DNA from 4 places in the Bradyrhizobium sp. 41S5 genome. Region 3 is predicted to be linked to each of the others. Evidence: riboswitches for the same ligand, from Rfam matches in the RefSeq annotation. Region 3 holds a riboswitch; each other region holds the start of a gene.
The links. A riboswitch is a leader RNA that binds a small molecule or an ion and turns the genes downstream of it on or off. The one in region 3 is predicted to bind cobalamin.
Positions count from the first base shown of each region.

Region 1 (5,411 bases), 1.8 Mb from region 3:
GGTGAAGTCGGCGATCCACTTCTGGTTCGGCCGCTCGGCGGCGAACTGCCGGTCAAGGAGGTTCGCCGGTACGGTCTCGAGCTGTCGATCGCCGCTGTCCTTCGGCAAGCGCCGACGTCGCGGCCGCGCCCGCAAGCCTTGCAGGCGCATCAGCCGCTCAATCCGGTGCAGGCCCCAATCCGCCCCGTCGGCGAGCAGGTCACGCCACACCCGGCGTGCGTCATAGGTGCGGTCGCTGGCGGCGAAGCTGGCCTTGACCTTGCCGCCGAGCTCCTCGTCGCTGCGGGATCTGGTGCTGGGAGAGCGATTCAGCCAGGCATGGAAGCCCGACCGCGACACTCCCAGCGCATCGCATAGCCATGCCACCGGCCAGATCGTCCGGTGCTTCGCGACGAAGGCGAACTTCATGTCGCTTCCTTCGCGAAGTAGGCTGCGGCCTTTTTTAGGATATCCCACTCGGCCTTCAGCTTGGCGACCTCACGGCGCAGCCGCTCGATCTCCTGCTGCTCCGGCTTCATCTGCCCGTAGCCGGGAAAGGCTTGCGCCGGGTCGGAGCCCAACTCCTTCACCCATTTGCGGAGAACATTCTCATGAACATCCAGGTCACGGCCGGCTTGCGCCACCGACACCCCACGGTCCCGCACCAGCTTGACCGCCTCGACCTTGAACTCGCGGCTGAACTTCCGTCTTTTCATCGCCACCTCCGGCTTCATGAAACACCTAATCTCGGTGTCCATCAAACCGGCAGCAGCTCAGCGGGCTGTATCTCTATGTGGCGCCGAGCATCGGCTCACCCATCATCAAGCTCGCTCATGGCCTCATCCATATCCGACTGGGAATCGCTTATGACTTGCGTGGCGACGGAAACGAGAGCCTTTTCGAATGCTCGGCGCAGTAGCGCTGCACGCGTGTCATCGCCGCCGCTCTCGGCGGTGTCGGAGGGGGCGCCAACCTGCGGCGCTGTTGCATTAATATCGGCTGCGTTCATGTCGTAACACCCGGATAGCGGCGTCGCCGCGAGATGACCTATCCGCTTCATGCTAGCAGGGACAGCTTGCGAAAAGCTGACTAAGATCGAGCCTCCTTGGCGGCTTCATCCATGACCACGCAAGTGAGGACAACCGTATGCCGGCACGGTCATTACTGCGATCGGAGCTCTGGTAAATCATGGCGCCAAAACACTTGGCCACGTCAGCAAGCGCGACGGCGACTGTTGCGCGTTGAAGGCTCAGTGGTACCATAAGCATTTGTGGAGCTATCGCGCTCGATCTGGCGCGCGCGGCAAGCCACCGAGATCGCACGATCATGGCAGGGACGCACCTCACGCCAGTTCCACAAGAAGAGCAACACCTTGCTGGCGCATCGCATTCTCGACCGCTTTGAATTGCAAGCCAAACGTTGCGCGTCATGAGATTATCCCTCGCCAGCATCGCCCGGAACCTTCGCCGAACGGATTCCTATCCAACGCGGACTCGCATAGGCACCCGTCATCGCGACGGAGCATCGAAATCAAAATGCTGCCACTCTTTTCACGGAATGGGCCGAAGCAGGGGGGCATTTGCTCGAACACAGCGTTGCGGGCCCAGACCCGGAGCGGACGTGGCGTCCTGCGTCTCGACTCCCCTGCCACAAGCCTTGACGAATCTCGACGCGCGGCGTCTGTATGTAGATCTGCCACGGTCTTCCATTCTGCATCTAGTAGGGTGGAAGCTAAGAGAGAACCCGGTGCGCCGGTAACGGCTATTCCGGGGCTGCCCCCGCAACTGTAAGCGGCGAGCGGTTGTCATAATGGTCACTGGCCGCGACAGCACCGGGAAGGCCGACAGCCGCAGCGACCCGCGAGCCAGGAGACCTGCCGCGACAGAATAGAACGTCCTCGGGCGGGGTGCCCCGTGCGTCGCTTGCAGCCTGGGACGTTTGACCCGTCTCCTCGCAAGTCGTGCGCGTGGCTTCCCCCCCTAACATCGCGGGGTTGCCGATGTCGTCGTCTTACGATTTCAATCAGCATGGTCATCTAATTGAGTGGCCGAGTGTGCGGCCGTGGCCGGCGCGGCCAAAGTCTGCCGCGCCTCAGCGGTGTGTTGTGCCGCCGCCGTCATCGCCTCCGCTGCCGCGGCCTCTCGCGCCATTGCCAAAGCCGTCCGATCTCACGCTCGATCGATCGCGCGACGGCCTGCTGACCGCGTTCGGCAAGCTAACGCTGACCGATCGTTATCTGCTCGTCGGCGAAAGCGTCCAGGACATGTTCGCGCGGGTGTCCTGTGCCTTCGCGGACGATGTTGCGCACGCCCAACGTCTCTATGACGCGATGTCTCGGCTGTGGTTCATGCCAGCCACGCCGGTGCTGTCCAATGGCGGCACCACGCGCGGCCTGCCAATCTCGTGCTTCCTTAACTCGGTGTCCGACTCGCTCGAAGGCATCGTTGGCACCTGGGACGAAAACGTGTGGCTTGCCTCCAACGGGGGCGGTATCGGCACGTACTGGGGCAATGTTCGCTCGATCGGAGAGAAGGTGAAGGGCGGCGTCAGCTCAGGCGTCATCCCGTTCATCCACGTCATGGACGGCCTGACGCTGGCGATCAGCCAGGGCTCGTTGCGGCGCGGCTCGGCGGCGGTCTATCTCGATATCCAGCATCCCGAGATCGAGGAGTTTCTCGAGATCCGCAAGGCGTCCGGCGACTTCAACCGCAAGAGCCTCAACCTGCATCACGGCATCAACCTCACCGACGAGTTCATGCGTGCCGTGGGCGCCGGCACCGCGTTCGCTCTGCGCAGCCCGAAGACGAACGAGGTCGTCCGCGAGATCGACGCGCGACAGCTATGGCAACGCATTCTTGAGAACCGGTTGCAGACAGGCGAGCCTTATCTCTTGTTCATCGACACTGTGAATCGCGCGCTTCCCAAGCACCAGCGCGAGCTCGGTCTCAAGGTCTCGACCTCCAACCTGTGCAGCGAGATTACGCTCCCGACCGGCATCGACCATCGCGGCGAGGAGCGCACCGCGGTGTGCTGTCTGTCATCGCTCAACCTCGAGACTTGGGACCAATGGAATGAGGAACCCGGCTTCATCGAGGACGTCATGCGCTTCCTCGACAACGTGCTCACCCACTTCATCACGACGGCGCCGGAGGGTATGAAGCGGGCCCGCTACGCCGCCCTGCGCGAGCGCTCCGTCGGACTTGGCGTCATGGGCTTCCACTCGTTCCTCCAGGCGAATGGCATTCCAATGGAGAGTGGCTTGGCGAAATCATTCAATCTAAAGATGTTTCGGAAGATCCGGGGTGATGCCGACGCGGCATCCGTCGCCCTTGCTCGCGAGCGTGGCCCGTGCCCGGACGCCCTGGAACGTGGCGTGATGGAGCGCTTCAGCCAGAAGATCGCGATCGCGCCGACTGCTTCGATCAGCATCATCTGCGGCGGCACCAGCGCATGCATCGAGCCGATCCCGGCCAACATCTACACCCACAAGACGTTGTCTGGTGCCATCTCGGTACGTAATCCTCATCTGACCAGGGTACTGATCGCCAAGGGCGCCGACACCCCGGTGACCTGGCAGTCGATCATTGCGCAGGAGGGTTCGGTCGCCCATCTCGACATTCTGTCGGAACACGAGAAAGCGGTGTTTCGCACCGCCTTCGAGGTCGACCAGCGCTGGATCGTCGAGCTTGCAGGCGACCGGGCCGCATTCATCTGCCAGAGTCAGTCAATCAACCTCTATCTGCCGGCCGAGGTCGATAAGTGGGATCTCCACATGCTGCACTGGACGGCGTGGAAGCGTGGGGTGAAGAGCCTTTATTACTGCCGTTCAAAATCGATCTCGCGCGCGGCGTTCGCCGGCAAGATCGTCGACGATGACGAGGCCGCGCCGCGGCAGCCGCCTGCGCAGCGCACCGATTATGAGGAGTGCCTCGCATGTCAATGATCGATCTCTCGTCTGTCGATCCGCGCACGCTGATCGGCAAGGGACGCGTTGGTCTCCTTGACTCGATGGGCAGCTATGACGTTGATCGCTACGCTTGGGCCTACGAGTTCTGGAAGCGTCAGCAGCAGACGCATTGGATGGCCGAGGAGGTGCCGCTCGGCAACGACCTCAAGGACTGGGCGTCGGACCGCGTCACCGCCAGCGAGCGCGCGCTGCTCACCCAGATCTTTCGCTTCTTTACTCAGTCCGACATCGAGGTCGGTGACAATTATCTCAAGCGATACATCCCGATTTTCCAGCCGCTCACCGTCCAGATGATGATGGCGGCCTTCACGAACATGGAGACGGTCCACATCGACGCCTATGCGCTGCTGCTCAAGACGCTCGGCATGCCCAAGACCGAGTTCGAGGCATTTCGCAGCTATGCGCAAATGCGCGCCAAGGCGGACTACATGCACGAGTTCGGCATTGACACCGTGGCCGATGTCGCGCGCACCCTGGCTATGTTCGGCGCCTTTACCGAAGGCATGGCGTTGTTCGCGAGCTTCGCTATGCTGCTCAATTTTCCGCGCCACAACAAGATGAACGGCATGGGACAGATCGTAAGCTGGTCGGTGCGCGACGAGAGTCTCCACTGCGAGGGCGTCATCAAGCTGTTTCACGAATGGCACCGCGAGACCGGCGCCGTGACGCGCTCGGTCCGTGACGACATCGTCGATGTCGCCAGAACGATGGTAAAGCTGGAGGAGAACTTCGTCGATCTCGCCTTTGGCCTGGGCAAGATCGAGGGCATGCGTCCTGAGCAGATCAACGCCTACGTCCGTTATGTCGCCGACTGGCGACTGACCCAACTCCGGATTGCCCCGGTTTTCGGCTTCTTCAAGGCCGAGGAGGATGGGTTCACGCAGCTCAAGCCGCATCCGCTGCCTTGGCTCGTCGAGATTCTCAATGGCGTCGAGCACGCCAATTTCTTCGAGCAGCGCGCCACGGAGTACTCCAAGGCGGCGAGCCGAGGCAGCTGGGACGGCGAGGCCGGGGTGTGGGCGGCTTTCGGCCGTATGTAGGCAGCCGGAACAGCATGCGTCCGTTCATACATCTTGGAGGTTCGCGGAAGTCCTCTGCTGCGGCTTCCGGCGGCACAGCGGACCTCAAGCGGCATCATCCACGCCGCTCGAAAATCATAATGGGGGAACACCCGCCCACGGGGCTGATGTACGAAAGTGAAGTCTGATCTTGTGCTGAGTTGCTTCGGTGCGGCAGACTTCGAAAAGGCGATCACAATCGTTGCAATTTGCAGACTGGCGAGACGTCCGTCCCGCATACGGAACTCGGAAAGTTCTGGCGGTACAACTTCGGAAGGCCCAGCCTGAGATGGTCCGGCGTGCGAAGGCCGGGCGTGAGAGGGGCCGGCGGAGGATGGCCGGCGTGCGAGGGATTTTTATCCATATCCTGCCATAGCAAATCTTGGTCGAAATCAGGATGAGCCTCG
Region 1 is NZ_CP083721.1:7,422,135-7,427,545, reverse strand. Features, by position in the region: partial or broken gene HAP47_RS35665 (IS3 family transposase) at 1-695, opposite strand, end outside; gene HAP47_RS35660 (hypothetical protein) at 791-988, opposite strand; cobalamin riboswitch at 1,661-1,874, shown strand; gene HAP47_RS35655 (ribonucleoside-diphosphate reductase subunit alpha) at 2,129-3,922, shown strand; gene HAP47_RS35650 (ribonucleotide-diphosphate reductase subunit beta) at 3,913-4,986, shown strand.
Region 1: another riboswitch for cobalamin. It lies ahead of HAP47_RS35655 (ribonucleoside-diphosphate reductase subunit alpha); the one in region 3 lies ahead of HAP47_RS03795 (TonB-dependent receptor).

Region 2 (5,411 bases), 1.9 Mb from region 3:
TCTGAGCCTGCCGCATCCAGTGTTTGATCTTGGAGAAGGCCTGTTCGATCGGGTTGAGGTCGGGCGAGTATGGCGGCAGGTACCAGAGCCTGGCGCCAGCAGCCTGGATCATCTGCCTGACAGCTTTCGACTTGTGGCTTCCGAGGTTGTCGAGAATGACGATGTCGCCTTCGCGCAGGGTTGGCAGGAGAAGGTGCTTCACATAAGCGCAGAAGCATTCGCCGTTGACCGGGCCGCCGAAGACGCAGGGTGCCGTGAGTTGGTCATGGCGGAGCGCGCCGAGGAATGTGAGGGTATCGCCAGTGACCGTGCGGGGCGAAGCCGCGCAGGCGTGCGCCCATGGGGCCCCAGCCCCGCAAAGGGGCCATGTTGGTCTTGATCCAAGGGTGAGTAGGCCGGGGGATTTTCACCCCCGGCCTCTCGCAGAACGGTGCGTGAACCTCTCGGTTCACACCGCTCCCGTCAGGTGAACGTGGTCGTTCCGAAGAACTGCCAGTGTACGAACAGCTCCGCGTTATTCCGAGCCAGCTTTCGCAAGAACAGCGAAGCACCGGTTTTGTGGAGCCGGAAGCGCTTGTACTTTCGCATGGTCCACGCCTTCAGCTTCTGATTGACGTAGTCGACCAGAGAGAACAGCGCTGAACGGCTGAACCGACCATAATAACCTATCCACCCCCGGAGGAGCGGATTGATCTGTTGGGCAATCTCAGCCAGCGTCCCCGGCGTTTGCCGGGGAATGTGCAAGCTTCGGATCGTTGCTCGCATGGTCTTCAAAGCTGTCGGACTGACCGCCGGGGTGTATCCACAAAAGAATTCCTTCCGCTGTGACGTTGCCACCTGCCGCGGCCTGAACTGATATCCGAGAAAGTCAAACTTGACCCTCTGATACGTTCGCCGACGCCTGTTGTCCATGCAATAGACGATCTGCGTCTTTGTCGGGTGCATCTGAAGTCCGCACACCTCCAACCTCGCTTGAAGCTCCGCCCTAATGGCCTCTGCTTCTTGCTCGGTCCGGCAGTGCACCAGTCCGTCGTCGGCATACCGACACCAAGGGAGGTCGGGATGTGTCCCCGCCATCCAGATCAAGCACGGGCTTGCGGTGACCGCCGATGTTGCCAAGCGCAACCGAGCCGGTCGCCCGCTGCCGCTGTGACCACTTCACAACCGACGAGAGCGCAACACCAAACCGTTCCGCCACAGATCGGCAGCTCTCGCCCGCTAAAACCGACGCCACCACACGCTCGCGAAGATCCAGGGAAAGAGGTCGGGTCATGCGATGCTGGCCTCCAATCCAGTCAGCATCTTGAATCATAAACCGCCAAAAACCGGAATCCCCTCCGATTCAGTTAAGCAATGAAATGCTCTAGTTGCAGCGCCAGGCAGATGTGCTTGGCACTCAAGGGCCCACAACGATACGAAACCGCCCATCAGCGCCGGGCGTTTGGAACAGACGCCGCCGAAGTGCACGCTTTAAGCAGGCGGGCAAGATGGTAGCATTCACTCGCTGGCATGCGCGATCGCTCGTGTCGGCCGACGCATATCGTGCTCTTCAATCGACCGGAAGATGCGGCCTCGACGCAAGTCCTGTCCTCCGCAAGCAGGTAGAGGCGCCGAGCCGTGCTAGCCTCGGCTTGAGCCGATCAATAGTTTCGAGAGAAACTGTCGAGCGGTGTTACTCAAGAGCGGTCTTACCATCAACCCGAACAGGCCGACCGCCGAGACGGCAACAGCAAAGACACCGAGGGCACTCCAAACAGCCATTTTCATTGCGAGCCGGTCTCCTTGGTTTGGTTGATATGCTTGCCTGGGCAGTATCGCCAAAAAGTGTCCGAGTGACGCCTACCAGAAATGGCTGGCATCACAGAACCACCTCGCGCCGCGTATGCTATCTTATTCGGTGGATCGTTGATTGCTTGGAGAAGGCAGCGCAGCGCGCCGTGCTTGATGAACCGGGGCCAGCTTGCATGAAAGCCGTCTGTTCGACCAAGTGGTCCTCGGTGCAAAGGCGGCGTATTCGGATTTGTCGCTGCCCACGCGGAGGGACATTCGGGATGTCATCCGATGTCCGTGATTGTAGAGCGACTTCTGCATCGAGTATGAACGGCGGGCATGCCGCTAGGCACATTAGCAGATCGCAACATGACGCGAGGTTGACGGAATATCCCTTTTGCCGATAATTGAAGGTGTCGAGGTTCTCCGGTCTCATTAGGCCGGAGCTAAGAGGGAAGCCGGTGTCAATTCCGGCGCTGTCCCCGCAACTGTGAGTAGCGAGCTGTCCAACGAAGGCACTGAAGCCTGACGGTTTCGGGAAGACCGGACAGCAGCGCTGAGCCGCGAGCCAGGAGACCTGCCCCGCCACTATCTTCGTCCACCGGCGGGTGTCCCGGTGGTGCGCCAAGCAACGGTCGCTCGCGCGGCTTCTTCTGCCTGCGTCCGCCATGGCCTTTGCCACCAATATGGGGTTAACGCTATGTCTCTTCTCTCTCTTCCGGTTGCCACACTCGGAACGCCACCCATCGGTCCAAGGCGAGAGCTCAAGGTTGCGCTCGAAAGTTACTGGGCCGGAAAAATCGCCGAACAGCAGTTGCTCGAGGATGCAGCTGGCCTACGTGCCGCAAATTGGGCTCGCCAGAGGTCTCTCGGTGTCACCGTGATCCCATCGAACGATTTCTCACTGTACGACCAGGTGCTCGACACCAGTGTCATGGTTGGTGCCATCCCAGCAGTCTACGAGCCGAATGCCGGATCCATTTCGCTCAAGACATACTTCGCCATGGCACGCGGGGCACAATGCGACGGTCAGGATGGGAGTTGCGGTCACCCGTCGCGTGGATATGGCGCACCCGCGCAGGAGATACCAAATGGTTCGACACCAACTACCATTACATGGTCCCGGAATTTCACCCGGGGCAGACTTTCAGACTATCCTCTCGCAAACCAATCGAGGAGTACGAGGAAGCCAAGGCCCTTGGCTTTCAGACGCGCCCTGTCCTGATCGGGCCGGTTACATTCTTGAAGCTTGGCAAGAGTGCCGATCCTGCGTTCCAGCCACTGTCACTGCTAGATGACCTGATACCGGTCTATATTGAGCTTTTGAAGGAATTGGCCAAACGCGGGGCAAATTGGGGTCAATTCGACGAACCTTGCCTGCAACCATGATCTTGATGCTTCGGCGAGCAACTCTCCGGCTTCGCATTTACCAAAAACGGTTGGGTGCAATCCTATGGCTCGCGCTGTGTCCGGCCGCCGATCCTGTTTGGAGATGTCTCGCGGCCGAAGCCGATCACGGTGGACTGGTGGCGCTATGCGCAGTCGCTAACCAAAAGGCCGATGAAGGCGATGTTGACCGTAAGACCGTATGTCCGCCTCTACCGATGAGGTGGCTCGCCCTACACTGCGCGTCCGAGGGTTGCTCGGGCGAACCGAGCCGATCCTCATCACAGGAGGACGAGCCGTGGCAGATTATAGGGAAGCATTCGTCGGAATCGATGTGGCCAAGCTGAGAAATGCCGTCGCGATTGCGGATGCAGGCCGGGAGGGGGAGGTTCGGTTCTTCGGCGAGGTTGATGCTTCGGCCACCAACATGCGCCGCGTCTTAGGGCGGATCGCCAACCGGTTTGACCGCGTCCACTTCTGTTACGAAGCCGGCCCGACTGGCTATGGTCTTTATCGCCTGATCCGGTCGCTCGGCCACCAATGCACGGTGGTGGCGCCGTCGCTGATCCCAAGGAAGCCGGGTGATCGTGTGAAGACGAACCGCCGGGACGCCGTTTCTCTCGCGCGGCTGCTACGCGCCGGCGAGCTGACGGCGGTATGGGTTCCCGATGAAGGTCACGAAGCGATGCGCGACCTCGTTCGCGCTCGATCGGCAGCGGTTGAGACGCTGCGCATCCACCGGCAGCAGGTGAGCGCCTTCATGCTCAAGCATGGCCGCACCTATCCCCGCAAAAAGGGCTGGACGATGCGCTATTTGCGTTGGCTCCAGGAACAACAGTTCGACCACCCCGCACATCAGATCGCGCTACAAGAAATGGTCGAAGCAGTTCGCGTCGCCAGGGACCGGGTCGACCGGCTCGAGCGCACGATCGAAGAGTTCGTCTCGACCTGGTCTCTGGAGCCGCTCGTGCGGGCGCTTCAAACATTGCGCGGCGTCGATCTGGTCGTCGCAGTGACATTCGCAACCGAGGTCGGTGACGTGAGCCGTTTTGAGGGCCCACGTCAACTTATGGGTTACCTCGGTCTGGTGCCAAGCGAGCGATCGACGGGAGAGGCTGTCAGACGTGGCGGCATCACCAAGGCCGGCAACGGCCGTGTTCGCCACATGTTGGTCGAAAGCGCCTGGACATATCGACACCCGCCGAAGATCGGCAAGACAAAACTATACCGGCTCGAACAGACGTCGCCAGCAGTGCGAGAGATTGCTTGGAAGGCGCAGAGCCGCTTGACGGCCCGGTACCGGAAGCTGGCGGCGCGCGGCAAACGAACGACGGTGGTCTGCACCGCTATCGCCCGTGAACTGGTGGGGTTCATGTGGGCGGTTGCCAGGCAAGTGCAGACAGCCTGATCGAGCGCCCTTATCATCGTGCATGGGCGGAGGCGGGACCACGGCAGAGGGAATGCCCGTCAGACGCTTTGTGGCCGGCAAGAGCGCCGACGCCCGCAGTAAGATAGGAGCAGACCTCGGACGCACAATCGGGAATGCGGTAGCCAACCCGCGCATCAGAGCTTGATCACCGACGTCCTTCGGTTCCGCCTCCACCTATGCACGACCATCTCTATGAATAGCCGATCGACGACGATCGGGGCGGTGCTCTGCGTTCTAATCCTTGACAGCGGACATCAGAGCGCTGTTCAGCGGCCACCTTCCGGATGACGGGGTGATCTGCGAGTCTGCGGTTCGGTTTGGACCGTTAGGCTTAGAATGGACACAGAGCATAGTGCTATCACGGAGCCGGTGCGGCGGCTTGAAGTCTTCACCGGAGCCGGCCGTCGGCGGAAGTGGAGCGATGGGGACAAGGCGCGGATCGTTGCGGAGATCGTGGCGAGCGGCGACTCGGTCTGTTCGGTAGCCCGACGGCATGGATTGTCACCGCAGCAGTTGTTTGGCTGGCGACGTCAGTTGCGAGAAGCAGCAGGCGGTCATTCCGCAATAGAAGAAGTACAGTTTGTGCCGGCGGTGGTGGATGCCGCGGTGCCGGCGCCCGCTGTTGACCGGGAGCGCAAAGCGGTGCGCTGCAAGGCCAAAGCGGATACCCGGGCTCGCCGTTGCGATGCCGGGAATATCGAGATCGAAGTCGACGGCATCATGATCCGGGCCGGTCGTGGTGCGGATGCGACGATGGTTGCGTCGATTGTCCAGGCGCTGAAGGCGAGCCGGTGATCGGTCCGTCGGGTGCGGTCCGGGTGATGGT
Region 2 is NZ_CP083721.1:7,314,737-7,320,147, forward strand. Features, by position in the region: partial or broken gene HAP47_RS35150 (IS630 family transposase) at 1-383, opposite strand, end outside; gene HAP47_RS35155 (group II intron maturase-specific domain-containing protein) at 463-765, opposite strand; partial or broken gene HAP47_RS35160 (reverse transcriptase domain-containing protein) at 910-1,077, opposite strand; partial or broken gene HAP47_RS41965 (helix-turn-helix domain-containing protein) at 1,082-1,273, opposite strand; cobalamin riboswitch at 2,173-2,369, shown strand; partial or broken gene HAP47_RS35170 (5-methyltetrahydropteroyltriglutamate--homocysteine S-methyltransferase) at 2,471-3,150, shown strand; gene HAP47_RS41795 (hypothetical protein) at 3,214-3,378, shown strand; gene HAP47_RS35175 (IS110 family transposase) at 3,455-4,564, shown strand; gene tnpA (IS66-like element accessory protein TnpA) at 4,955-5,380, shown strand; partial or broken gene tnpB (IS66 family insertion sequence element accessory protein TnpB) at 5,377-5,411, shown strand, end outside.
Region 2: another riboswitch for cobalamin. It lies ahead of HAP47_RS35170 (5-methyltetrahydropteroyltriglutamate--homocysteine S-methyltransferase); the one in region 3 lies ahead of HAP47_RS03795 (TonB-dependent receptor).

Region 3 (5,411 bases):
ACGACAGTGCTGCTGCTTGCATCGCCATCGATCGCCTCATCGCTGGCGCGCGGCTTTGGTGCGCATCTGCTCGATCGCACGAGTATCGAGAAGATCGAGGGAGGGGATTTTCTGCGCGATCTCTCGACACGTCGTCCCGGCGAAAGCCGGGACCCATAACCACCGGACGCATCTCCATCCCCACGTCGTCCCGGGCAAGCGAAGCGCGACCCGGGACCCATAACCACCAGCGGTGATTGCTACGACGCGCTGGGGCCACGGCGCGTTTCAACAATTCAATCCTGTGGTTATGGGTCCCGGCTTTCGCCGGGACGACGGCGACTTATATTGCGCTCGTCCCTCACAACGGCTCGTCATCATTGCCGTAGCGATCGAGCTTCGGCGTGGCGATGTCGCCATCCTCGTAATAGTCGTCGTCCTGTGGCGCCGCGGGCGGTGGAGGATTTTTCGACTTGTCGTCGGACTTGTTGTCGATCTCGCCGCTGCGCTTGCTCTTCTTTCCGGCCTTGGCCATGCGTTTCCCCTGCGCGGGTCAAATCAGCTGCCGGTATTCTACCCCAGTCCCCCGCGGCTTGTAACGTGAGGAGATGGCGCGGCCGGGTCACACCCGCCGCGCCCATCATGCCCTAAAACGTCGCGCCGGCCTTGACCATGTAGGTGCGGCCGGGCAGCGGATAGGCCGAGAAGCGGCCGGCCGTGAACGAACTCGCGATGGCGTAGTCATAGTAGAGCGCGTTGAACAGATTGTTCACGCTGAGCGACCAGAAGAAGCGGTCAACCTGCCCGCTGAGCTTGAGATCGGCGGTGGCGTTGCCGGGAATCCGGTTCTGGGTGTTGGCCTGGTCGTTGTCCATGATGCGCGAGCTCCAGGCCCGCACCGTGGCATCGAACACCAGATAGTTCTGCCAGATATTCCAGGTCACGCCGAGATTGCCGGTGTAGCGCGAGACCAGCGGCACGTCGTTGCCGGCCCACATGCCTTCGCGGAAGACCGCGCGGGTGATCGCCATGCCGCCGCGCAGGGTGACGCTGTCGCTGACCTTGAGCGAGGCGCTGGTCTCTGAGCCGTAGCGGCGGGTGGGATCGAGGTTGACATTGTAGAACAGCACCGGGTTGAAATGGATCTCGTTCTCGAGATCCATCAAATAGATGCTGCTCTGGACCTGAAAGAGGTTGGTCTTCACGCGGAAGCCGCCCTCGACGTCCTGCGAGGTCTGGGTCTTGAGCTGGAAGTTCTGCGGGATCGGGGCGAAGGTCAGCGGGTCGAATGACGGACCCGATGCGACGCGCTCGTCGACGTCGGGCGTGCGGAATGCGCGCGCGGCGCGGCCGAATACCGAGAAGGTGTCGGTGAAGCGATGCTCGGCGCCGACATGCAGCGCGTATTGGGTCTCGTTGCTGTCGAGCGGCGCCGCCTGCGTGTCAAAGGCGAACGGTGCATTCGGATCGTAGCGGTCGCGTGCCGAGATGCTGGTGTTCTGGACGCGCGCACCGTAGGAGAAGTCGGTGGTCGGCAGCAGGCCGATCGTGTGCTGCCAGTACCCGGCCACGGTCTGCTGCTCGATATTGTAGACGTGGTAGGGGTCGACGCCCCGATAGGCGCCGCGTGCCTCGCGGAACGTCGAATCGTAATAGTCGATGCCGGTCAGGATCGTGGACGGCATCCCCAGCATCACGTTCTTGACGCTGAGCCGCGGCGTGATCGACCAGGTCTGTAGCGCGGCGTCATTGTAGGTCGAGGCGAAACTGATGGTCGGCACGGTGCCGAAGAAGCCGCTTTGCGTCTCGCGCTGGCGCCAGCCGCCGTCGACGATGAGGTCGACGCCGTTCATCAGCGTCTTGGTGAAGCCGGTGGTGACGCTGGCGGTTTGCTGATTGGCATAGTCGAACGGCGTCGCTGCGCCTCTGCGATCGGTGAGCAACTCGTTGACGCCGATCGACGGATCGACCAGCCGTCCGCCGGGCAGGCCGAGCTTCTGGTCGCTGCCAGTGACGGTGAGGAAGGCGGTGAGATCCGATGTCGTGTAGTTGACGTTGCCGACGGCGTTGCGCTGGTCGAGCGCGTTGTTGACGCGGTAGCCGTCGGACTTGATGCCGTTGCCGTAGAACGAGGTCGACCACGGGCCGGAATTGAGCGCCGCGGAGACCGCCGCCATGCGGGTGTTGAACGAGCCGAAACCGCCTTCGGCGCGGATCGTGGCCGGCGGACCGCCGGCGCCGGTCTTGGTGATGATGTTGACCACGCCGCCCACCGCGTTGTCGCCGTAGAGCACCGCGCCGCTGTTGCCGCGCGTGATCTCGATGCGTTCGATCGAATCGAGCGGGATCGTGGTGAGATCGAAGCCGGCCTTGTCGACGTCGTTGAGGCGGCGGCCGTTGAGCAGGAACAGGGTGTTGTCGGAGGCGAATGCGCCGAAGCCGCGCAGGTCGACCGCGGTCTTGGCGCCGTTCGGTCCGCCATAAAGCGATTGCAACTGCACGCCCGGCACCTGCGCGAGAATCTCCGGCAGCGACTGCACCGGCGAATGCGCGATGTCGTCGGCGGTGATCACGGTCGAGGAGGAGCCGACAATGCCCGCGAACTGGCGGCCGCCGCCGCCTGTGCCGCCCGTTCCGGTGGCCGGTCCGGTCCCTGTCGAGCCCGATCCGCTCCCGCTGCCCTGTCCTGTGCCCGGCGCCGGGCGGCGCGGGGCCGGCGCTCCGTCAGCGGCCGGCCTGGCGCGCGTGACATTCTGGTCGCCCGGCTTGGTGATTTCGATCGCCGGAAGTTGCTCGGGAACGGGCGCCTGCTGCGCCCGTGCGGTCGAGATGATGATGGTCGGCACGATCATCGTCGACGCGAGCAGAAGCACGCGGCTGCGCCGGGAGGAAGAGTTGGAGAACATCTAAGCGAGACCTCGGTAACGTCAGTGGCACGTCACCGCGAACCAGTCTCACCATCGTGCTCGCAGGCTCAGCTGCTTGCAGCCTCAAGTGAAGCTCATGCCTGTACTCCCCGACCGGCATCTTCGCGTGTGACCACGGCTGACGGCAGGTCTCCTGGCTCGCGGGTCGTTACCCTTCGTCGCCTTCCCAGGACCGAGATTCCCAGTGGCCTGTGACGAAGGATTCACCGCATACAGTTGCGGGGGCAGCCGCGGCGTTGGGGAAGCTTCCCCGCACCGCATTCCCTTTTCATCTCATGAAAGAACCGTCATGTTCATCTAGGGTTCGGCCGGGCGGCAAAGTCAATCCGGCGGAGGTCGGGCGGCAGCCAGCTGGCCACGGTTTTTGTCGAGTGTCGCTTGTCTGCCACGGCGATCGCTGTAAGAGCATGGATCCAATGAGCGTGCAGGATTTTGCCTTGGCGGCCGAGGTCGCGGCGCGGCGCCGGTGGGGCGCCACCGCGGCGCTGCTCGCGCTCGTGGTGCTGCTGCTCGTGCTTTCGCTCGGCATTGGGCCGGTGCGGCTGTCGCCGCTTGCGGTGATCGAGGCGCTGTTCGGCGGCGGCAGCGACGTGGCGCAGGTGATCGTGCGCGAGATCCGGCTGCCGCGCACCATTCTGGCGTTCGCGATCGGCGGTATTCTCGGACTATCGGGCGCAGCGCTGCAGGGCCTGCTGCGCAATCCGCTGGCCTCGCCATCGCTGTTCGGTGCGCCGCAATCGGCGGCATTCGGCGCGGTGCTGGTGATCGCGCTGGGCCTCGCCGATGTGCGCTCCTACGCGCTGCCGGTGGTGGCGATCATCGCCGCGTTCGGCTCGGTGTTCGCGCTGCTGGCGATTGCCGGCCGCAATGCCGGGCTGTTGATCCTGATCCTCGCGGGACTTGCGATCTCGAGCTTTGCCGGAGCCGCGACGGCGCTCGTGATGAACCTCTCCAGCAATCCGTTCGTGGTGCTGGAGATCGCGTTCTGGCTGCTCGGCTCGCTGGAGGACCGCAGCTTCCAGCACGTGGCGCTGGCACTGCCCTTCATCATCGCGGGCGCGGCCATCCTGCTGAGCCAGGCGAGCGCGTTCCGCGCGCTGACGCTCGGCGAGGAGGCCGCGCAGAGCCTCGGCGTCGATGTCGGGCGGCTAAGGTTGCTCGTGATCGCGGGTGTTGCGCTCGGCGTTGGCGGCGCGGTCGCGGTCACGGGTACGATCGGCTTCATTGGTCTCGTCGTACCGCACCTGATGCGCCCTCTGATCGGTCACGATCCGGCGCGGCTGCTGGTGCCGAGCGCCCTCACCGGGTCGGCGTTGCTGCTCGCCGCCGATATCGCGGTACGCATCATCCCCTCGACGTCGGATATCAAGGTCGGCGTGCTGACCTCGATCATCGGTGTGCCGTTCTTCCTCTATCTGATCATGCGCGAACGCCGCACGCTCGGCGGAGGCGTGGCATGACGCTGCTCTCTGCAATCGCTCTCAATGTGTCGCTCGGCAGCCGCAAGGTGTTGCACGATGTCTCGCTGTCGCTGGAAGCGGGCCATCTGGTGGCGCTGGTAGGCCCCAACGGTGCCGGCAAGACCACGCTGCTGCGCGCGCTCGCCGGATTGATTCCATCCGTCGGCGAGATCCGGATCGCCGGCGACGCGCTGGCGTCGCTTGCGCTGCGCGAGCGGGCGAAGCGTTTCGCCTATTTGCCGCAGGGGCACATGGTGCACTGGCCGCTGCCGGCGCGCGATATCGTCGCGCTCGGCCGCTATCCGCATGGCGCGACCGATCCGGCGCGGTTGTCGCCGAGGGATATCGAGGCGGTGCTGCGGGCGATGCAGGCGGTCGACGTCGTTGAATTCAGCGACCGCCGCGTCGCCGAGCTGTCCGGTGGCGAACGCAGCCGCGTCGCTCTGGCCCGGGTGCTGGCGGTGGAGGCGTCGGTGATCCTCGCCGACGAGCCGACCGCCTCGCTCGATCCGCGCCACCAGATCGATGTGATGCAGAAGCTTCGCAACGTCGCCGACACTGGCGTGCTCGTCATCGTGGTGACCCACGATCTCGGGCTCGCCGCGCGGTTCGCCGACCATGTGCTGGTGCTGTCGGAGGGACGGCTGGCGGCGCAAGGCGCGCCTGCTGAGGCGTTGTCCGAGAATGTTCTGGCCCGCGTGTTCCGGGTCAGCGCGTACCGCGCCGAATTCCAGCGCGAGGCCGTTATCGTGCCGTGGGCGGACGTGTGACGAGGGTGCGGTGTCTCGCAGCGGTGGCCGCAGCGGCATGGCTGATGTCGTGTACAGCCGCGTCCGCCGCCGGACCGCGCATCGTCTCGATGAATGTCTGCGGCGACCAGCTCGTGCTCTCGCTGGCCGACCCGGACCAGATCCTCGGCCTCAGCCGCTTTTCGCGTGATGCCTGGCAGTCCTGGGCCGCCGAGCAGGCGCGAAACTATCCGCTTCTGTCCGGTGAGGCCGAGGATGTGCTGCTGCTCAAGCCCGACCTTGTCGTGGTCAGCCTG
Region 3 is NZ_CP083721.1:795,444-800,854, forward strand. Features, by position in the region: gene HAP47_RS03785 (hypothetical protein) at 1-159, shown strand, start outside; gene HAP47_RS03790 (hypothetical protein) at 341-514, opposite strand; gene HAP47_RS03795 (TonB-dependent receptor) at 627-2,885, opposite strand; cobalamin riboswitch at 3,013-3,210, opposite strand; gene HAP47_RS03800 (FecCD family ABC transporter permease) at 3,323-4,366, shown strand; gene HAP47_RS03805 (ABC transporter ATP-binding protein) at 4,363-5,136, shown strand; gene HAP47_RS03810 (ABC transporter substrate-binding protein) at 5,181-5,411, shown strand, end outside.

Region 4 (5,411 bases), 390 kb from region 3:
CGACCACCAGACACACACCAGAGATCCACAGCACCACGTCCCGCCACAGCGGACCATCCTTGCGCAACACGGTCGGATAGATCCAGTGCGGGATCGAGCCGAGCCAGTTCCAGATGCGCTCGCGTCGCGTGGTGTCGAGCGCGATCTCGCCGTTGCGCGAGGAGACATAGAGCTCGGTGCCGTCAGCGTCGCCGAGACCGATCAAATAGAGCGGCCGCAACGGATCGAAGCGTGCGGTGACCGACCATTGATCGCGCGTCACGGTATCGAGCAGTTGCGGCTGCGCGGCCCGCGGGTGATGCCGCGCAATGGCAAGCGCCTGGTCCGGCGTGATTCCGTCGATCACGCTGCCGTCGATCGCCGAGATGGTGACGGCGCCTCCCTTCCATCCAGTTACGCGATAGACCGGAACGTCGTCCATCATCGAGAGCCGTAGATCGCGCGGATACTGCTCCGCGCCCGCGATCGCCATGGCGCGATCAGGAGCGACCTGCACCTTGCTCCAGAGAATGACGGGGAGCGCGGACAGGCGTTCGCTGTCGGTGAGACGCGGAAACGCCACGTACATCATGACGAGGCCGGAGATGAACCACATCGCGAAGAAGAGACACGTCGCAATGCCGATCCAGCGATGGACGACATAAAGCCATCGACGCGCTCGCCGGATCAGAGCGTTGCGCATGGTCAGAACTTCACGTTGACGGACAATTCGGCGGTGCGCGGCATACCGAGCAGCCACTGCCCCGTCCCGTTCGAGGTCACCGCGTAGACCTTGTCGAATAGATTGTAGACGCGGAACGCGACCGTGGTGCGATCATCCGGCTTCCACCTGATACCGCCATTGACCACATTGTAGCCCGGCCGCAGCTGGGTGTTGGCGAGATCGGAGTACATCGCGCCGACGATCTGGACGCCGCCATAGACCGACCAGTTCGGCGCGAAGTCCCAGGTCAGCCAGACGTTCGAGACCTGCTGCGGAACGTTGACCGGGACATTGCCGTTGTAGCTGACGACCTTGCCGCCGACCACCTGGCTGTTGTTGTCGTATCGGGCACGCAGCAGCGCAAGATTGGCGTCGACGCGCCAGCCGTCGTTCAGCGCGAGCCCGATCGATCCTTCGACCCCGCGGGATGATTGTTGGCCGATCTGCAGTGCCAGGCCGGCAGTTGGATTGCTGGGATCGGGAATGGTCAGGCCGGTCTTGACGATCTCGTACCCCGCCAGCGTCCACTCGCCGCGGCCGCCCCAGAACGACTGCTTGACGCCGATTTCGGTCTGCTTGCCGGTCGCGAGTTGGAAGGTTTTCTGTGAGGTCGACAGCGAGATCAAGTTGCTGACCGGATCGACGCCGACCGCATACTGGCCGTAGAACGCGAGGTTCTTGATCGGCTCGTACACCAACCCGGTTCGCCTGCTGGTGCCCGACAGCGTGGTCTCAAAATTGTTCGCCGGCGTCTTGTAGTCCGTGCGATCGACCTCGGGACGATCGTACCGGACGCCGGTGACGAGCGACAATTGATCGGTCAGCGACAGGCGATCTTCGGCGAACAGCGCGTATTGATTGACGATCGCGTTGAAGCCAGGCGTCGTCGCCGTGGTCGTCGCGAAGAACGATCCGGGATCGAACACGTAAGGATTGACCGACGACGCGCCGCCATAGGGCGAATTGTTGGTGTGGGTGAAGTCGATCCGGTTGACGTCGAACCCGGCGACGAACTGGTTCGCGAGCCCGAGGACGTGACCGCTGAAGGTCGTATCCATCCGGTTGCCGAGCTGCTTCTGGTCGTGGAAGATCTCGATGTAGCTGGAGCGGTCGATCAGCTGGGTCTTCGGGTTCCAGGTGTAGTTTTCGATATCGCGCCAGTGCCGCTCGCTGGTCAGATAATACAGCGTGTTGTTGATCTTGATGCCGTCGGCGACGTCCCACTCGGTCTTGAACTGGGTCCAGCCGTCCTGATAGCGGATCGCGCCGTCCAATGCGTTGTAGTTCTTGAAGCGCAGCGCGTCCTGGATCGTGCCGTTGATCAGCGGCGTGCCGAAATAGCGCGACGGGCTGCGGTCGCCGTAAGCTTCAGAGAGCGTAAAGGCGAGATTGTCCGATGCCTGCACGCGCACGGCGGCGGAGACCACTGCATTCGAGGTCTTGTCGCGATCGACCCAGCCGTCCGACATGTTGCCGGTGGCGTTGATGCGGTAGGACACATTGGGATTGATCGGACCAGTGCTGTCGACCGACAGCCGCCGCGTCATGTTGCTGTCGAGCGAGACCTCGGCCTCATTATAGGGCGTGCCCTGCGGCTTCTTCGGAACGACGTTGACGACGCCGCCGATCGCGCCTTCGCCGTACAGCACCGAGGCCGGGCCGCGCAGCACCTCGATGCGTTGCGTCGACCAGGTGTCGTAGGGGAATGTCAGGGTGCCGGAGCCGATATAGAAGCGCGTGCCGTCGTACAGCGTCATCACCGAGTTGCTGCCGGCAAAGCCGCGGGTGCTGAACGACAGGCCGCCATTGCCGGGCGCCGGCGTTGCGATGAACCCGGCCGCGTTCTGGGTGACGGCATCGAGCACATTGTGCTGGCCGCGTTCGGCGATGGTTTGCGCCGTGATGATCTCGACGCTGGCCGGCGTCTGCAGCGGCGTCAGGTTGAGACGACTGCCTGCACCTCCCTGCGTGGTGGCGTTGAGCGTCGGCGATGCCGATCCCGATGCACCTGACGCCGCAGCGCGCGGCCGCGACGACGTCGCCGAGTTGCGGCTTCGCGCCGCGGGGTTGGGCTTTGTGGATGTCGAGGGTGCGACCTCGATCGGATCGAGCGTCGTGGGTGGAGATGTTTGTGCCGAACCTTCAGCCGGCAGCAGCAGCGATGACAGGGAGCAAACGAGACCGAGGCGCCAACGGCGCGCAGCGGGAGAGGACGGAGACATGAAAGGACTCGCGGTAACGTGGCACGTCACCGCGAACGCGGACTGGCGCATTGCCCCAAAGGCAGTGCTCCGATCCCACCAGGACGCCCCCGCCCGATATGCTCGCGTGTGACCACGACTGACGGCAGGTCTCCTGGCTCACGGGTCATCGCCTGTCGACGCCTTCCCGGGCGGAGTGGCCCAGTGGCAAATTGACGAAAGGCTCGCCGTTTACAGTTGCGGGGACAGCTGCGGCATTGGGGTTACCCTCGCACCGCATTCCCTTTTGATCCCCGAAGGGAACCGTCGACAGAAACGATAGGTGGTGCGGGATGGGCTGTCAATTCGATGCGATTGTCGCACTCATGCGTTGCGGGATGATGCTGCTGCGATGACGCGGCGACAGCGCCGGCCGACGCGAGGATTCTCTATTCCGTCATCCTGAGGTGCGAGCGGAGCGAGCCTCGAAGGATGCACGGCCACGCTGGTGGCCGTCGATCCTTCGAGACGCCGCTTCGCGGCTCCTCAGGATGACGGAATACCTAATTCGCATCACCCTGCTCCGACACATCCCTGCATCACCTCATCGATCTCGGCCCGCGACAGAGCGCCCATCTCGGCGATGAACACGATTCGCGTGCGTGGCACACCGGGTGCCGGCACGCCGCCGGCAGCCAGTGTCGCGCGTCCGCCGGCGAGTTGAAACACCGTCAGCCGTCCGGGCTGCTCGACCGTCTCGAACAATCCCTTCGCCCGCGCCAGCTTCGGCGCCAGTCTGCCGATCGCCTGCTGCAAGCGCGGCAACCGCACCGGCCGCTCCGAGGTCCAGCTCAGCGTCTCGAACCGGTCCGATACCGGCCGTCGCGGCGCGGCCTCGCGCGGCGCCGGCAACTGATCGAGGTCCGCGGGAAACAGCAGCGCTGCAGGCACCTCGCCATGCAAGGCATCAACGACCACGGCCGCCGGACGCGCTGCCCGTACCGCGTCGCGGATCGCGGCGCACGCGGCTGCATCGGCCAAGTCGACCTTGCTCAGCGCCACCACATCCGCTGCCCGTAGTTGCGAACGCAGCAGCACATCGTTCAGCATCGCCGAAGGCTGCGTCGCGTCGACCACGCACAGCACGGTCTCGAGCGGCGCCTCCTTCCAGATCACCGGATCCATCAGGTTGCGCACGATGTCGGCGGGATCGGCAATCCCGCTGGTCTCAATCACGATGAGTTCGGGACGCGGATCACGCCGCAGCAAGGTTGCGAGGGTGCGCAGCAGATCGCCCTCCAGCGTGCAGCAGATGCAGCCATTGCTCAGGCTGACCACGCCGTCGCTGGCGCCCGCGATCAGTTCCGCGTCGATATTGATCGCGCCGAAATCGTTGACCACGGCGGCGATGCGGCGGCCTTGCGCATGCGCCAGCAGATGGTTGACGACCGTGGTCTTGCCCGCCCCGAGAAAACCCGCGACCAGCAGGATCGGGACCGGCACGTCAACCCCCAGCGACGGGCCGGCGCACCGGCCGGCCGGGCCGTGCCGCGACGTCGAGGACGCCATCATTGATCAGCGGCTGGCCGCTGACCACGAGATGCCGCACACCTTCCGCCGGGCGGTTCATCGCGGAGAAGGTCGCGCGGTCGCTGAGCGTCTCGAAGTCGAACACCACGACGTCAGCGTCGGCGCCGACCTGCAACCTGCCCTTGGCGTGCATCGCCGGCGTGCTCGCCGACAGAATCTCGGCCGGGATCAGCGCGCATTTGCGGATGCCCTCGAGCAGCGACACCTTCCGGCGCTCGCGCACCCATTCGCGGATGAAGCGGGTGAAGCAGCCGGCCGAACGCGGATGCGAGGTGGCATCGTCGGGCAGCGGCCAGGCGTCGCCGGTGTAGGGGCGGCCGTCCGATAGCGTCCACGGCATCGCGTCGGACGCGATCGCACCGCCCGGATACAGCACCGCCATGTCGAGCAGATCGCGATGATGCGCGTTGTTCTCGATATCGAGCACATGCCACAGCACCAGCGTCGAGGGTTCCGCGGCCTGCGCCGCCAGCAGTTCCTCGCGGCTGCCGAAGCGGTGACCGTCGGTCACGCGCTGCACCGAATCATAGCCGAGGCCGTTGCGCTCCTCGAATTTGGGATCGCTGAAGAAGGTCGCCGCCAGCACGGTCGAGCCGGTGCCGTAGGGATAGGCCTCTACCGTGATCGGCAGGCCCTGCGCCTGCGCCTTGGCGATCAGCGCAACACAGCGCTCGATGTCCGTCTTGCTCGACGAGTTGAAATGGCAGATGTGCATGTGCGCGCCGGTTGCGCCGGCATAGCCGATCAGGCGGATATAGGCCTCGGCCGCGCTCTCGGGATCGATGCGGGACATGTAAGCGACGTGGGTAAAGGTCGGCACCGCATGATCAGCGGCGAGCTGGCACACCGCGGTCAGTTCCTGCACGCCGGCGCCCGGCGCATAGGCGTTGAGAATACCGATGCCGATGCCGCCCTCATTCAGTCCGGTGGCAAGGCGC
Region 4 is NZ_CP083721.1:1,182,548-1,187,958, reverse strand. Features, by position in the region: gene HAP47_RS05615 (PepSY domain-containing protein) at 1-682, opposite strand, end outside; gene HAP47_RS05610 (TonB-dependent receptor) at 685-2,925, opposite strand; cobalamin riboswitch at 3,032-3,227, opposite strand; gene HAP47_RS05605 (CobW family GTP-binding protein) at 3,457-4,386, opposite strand; gene HAP47_RS05600 (amidohydrolase family protein) at 4,388-5,411, opposite strand, start outside.
Region 4: another riboswitch for cobalamin. It lies ahead of HAP47_RS05610 (TonB-dependent receptor); the one in region 3 lies ahead of HAP47_RS03795 (TonB-dependent receptor).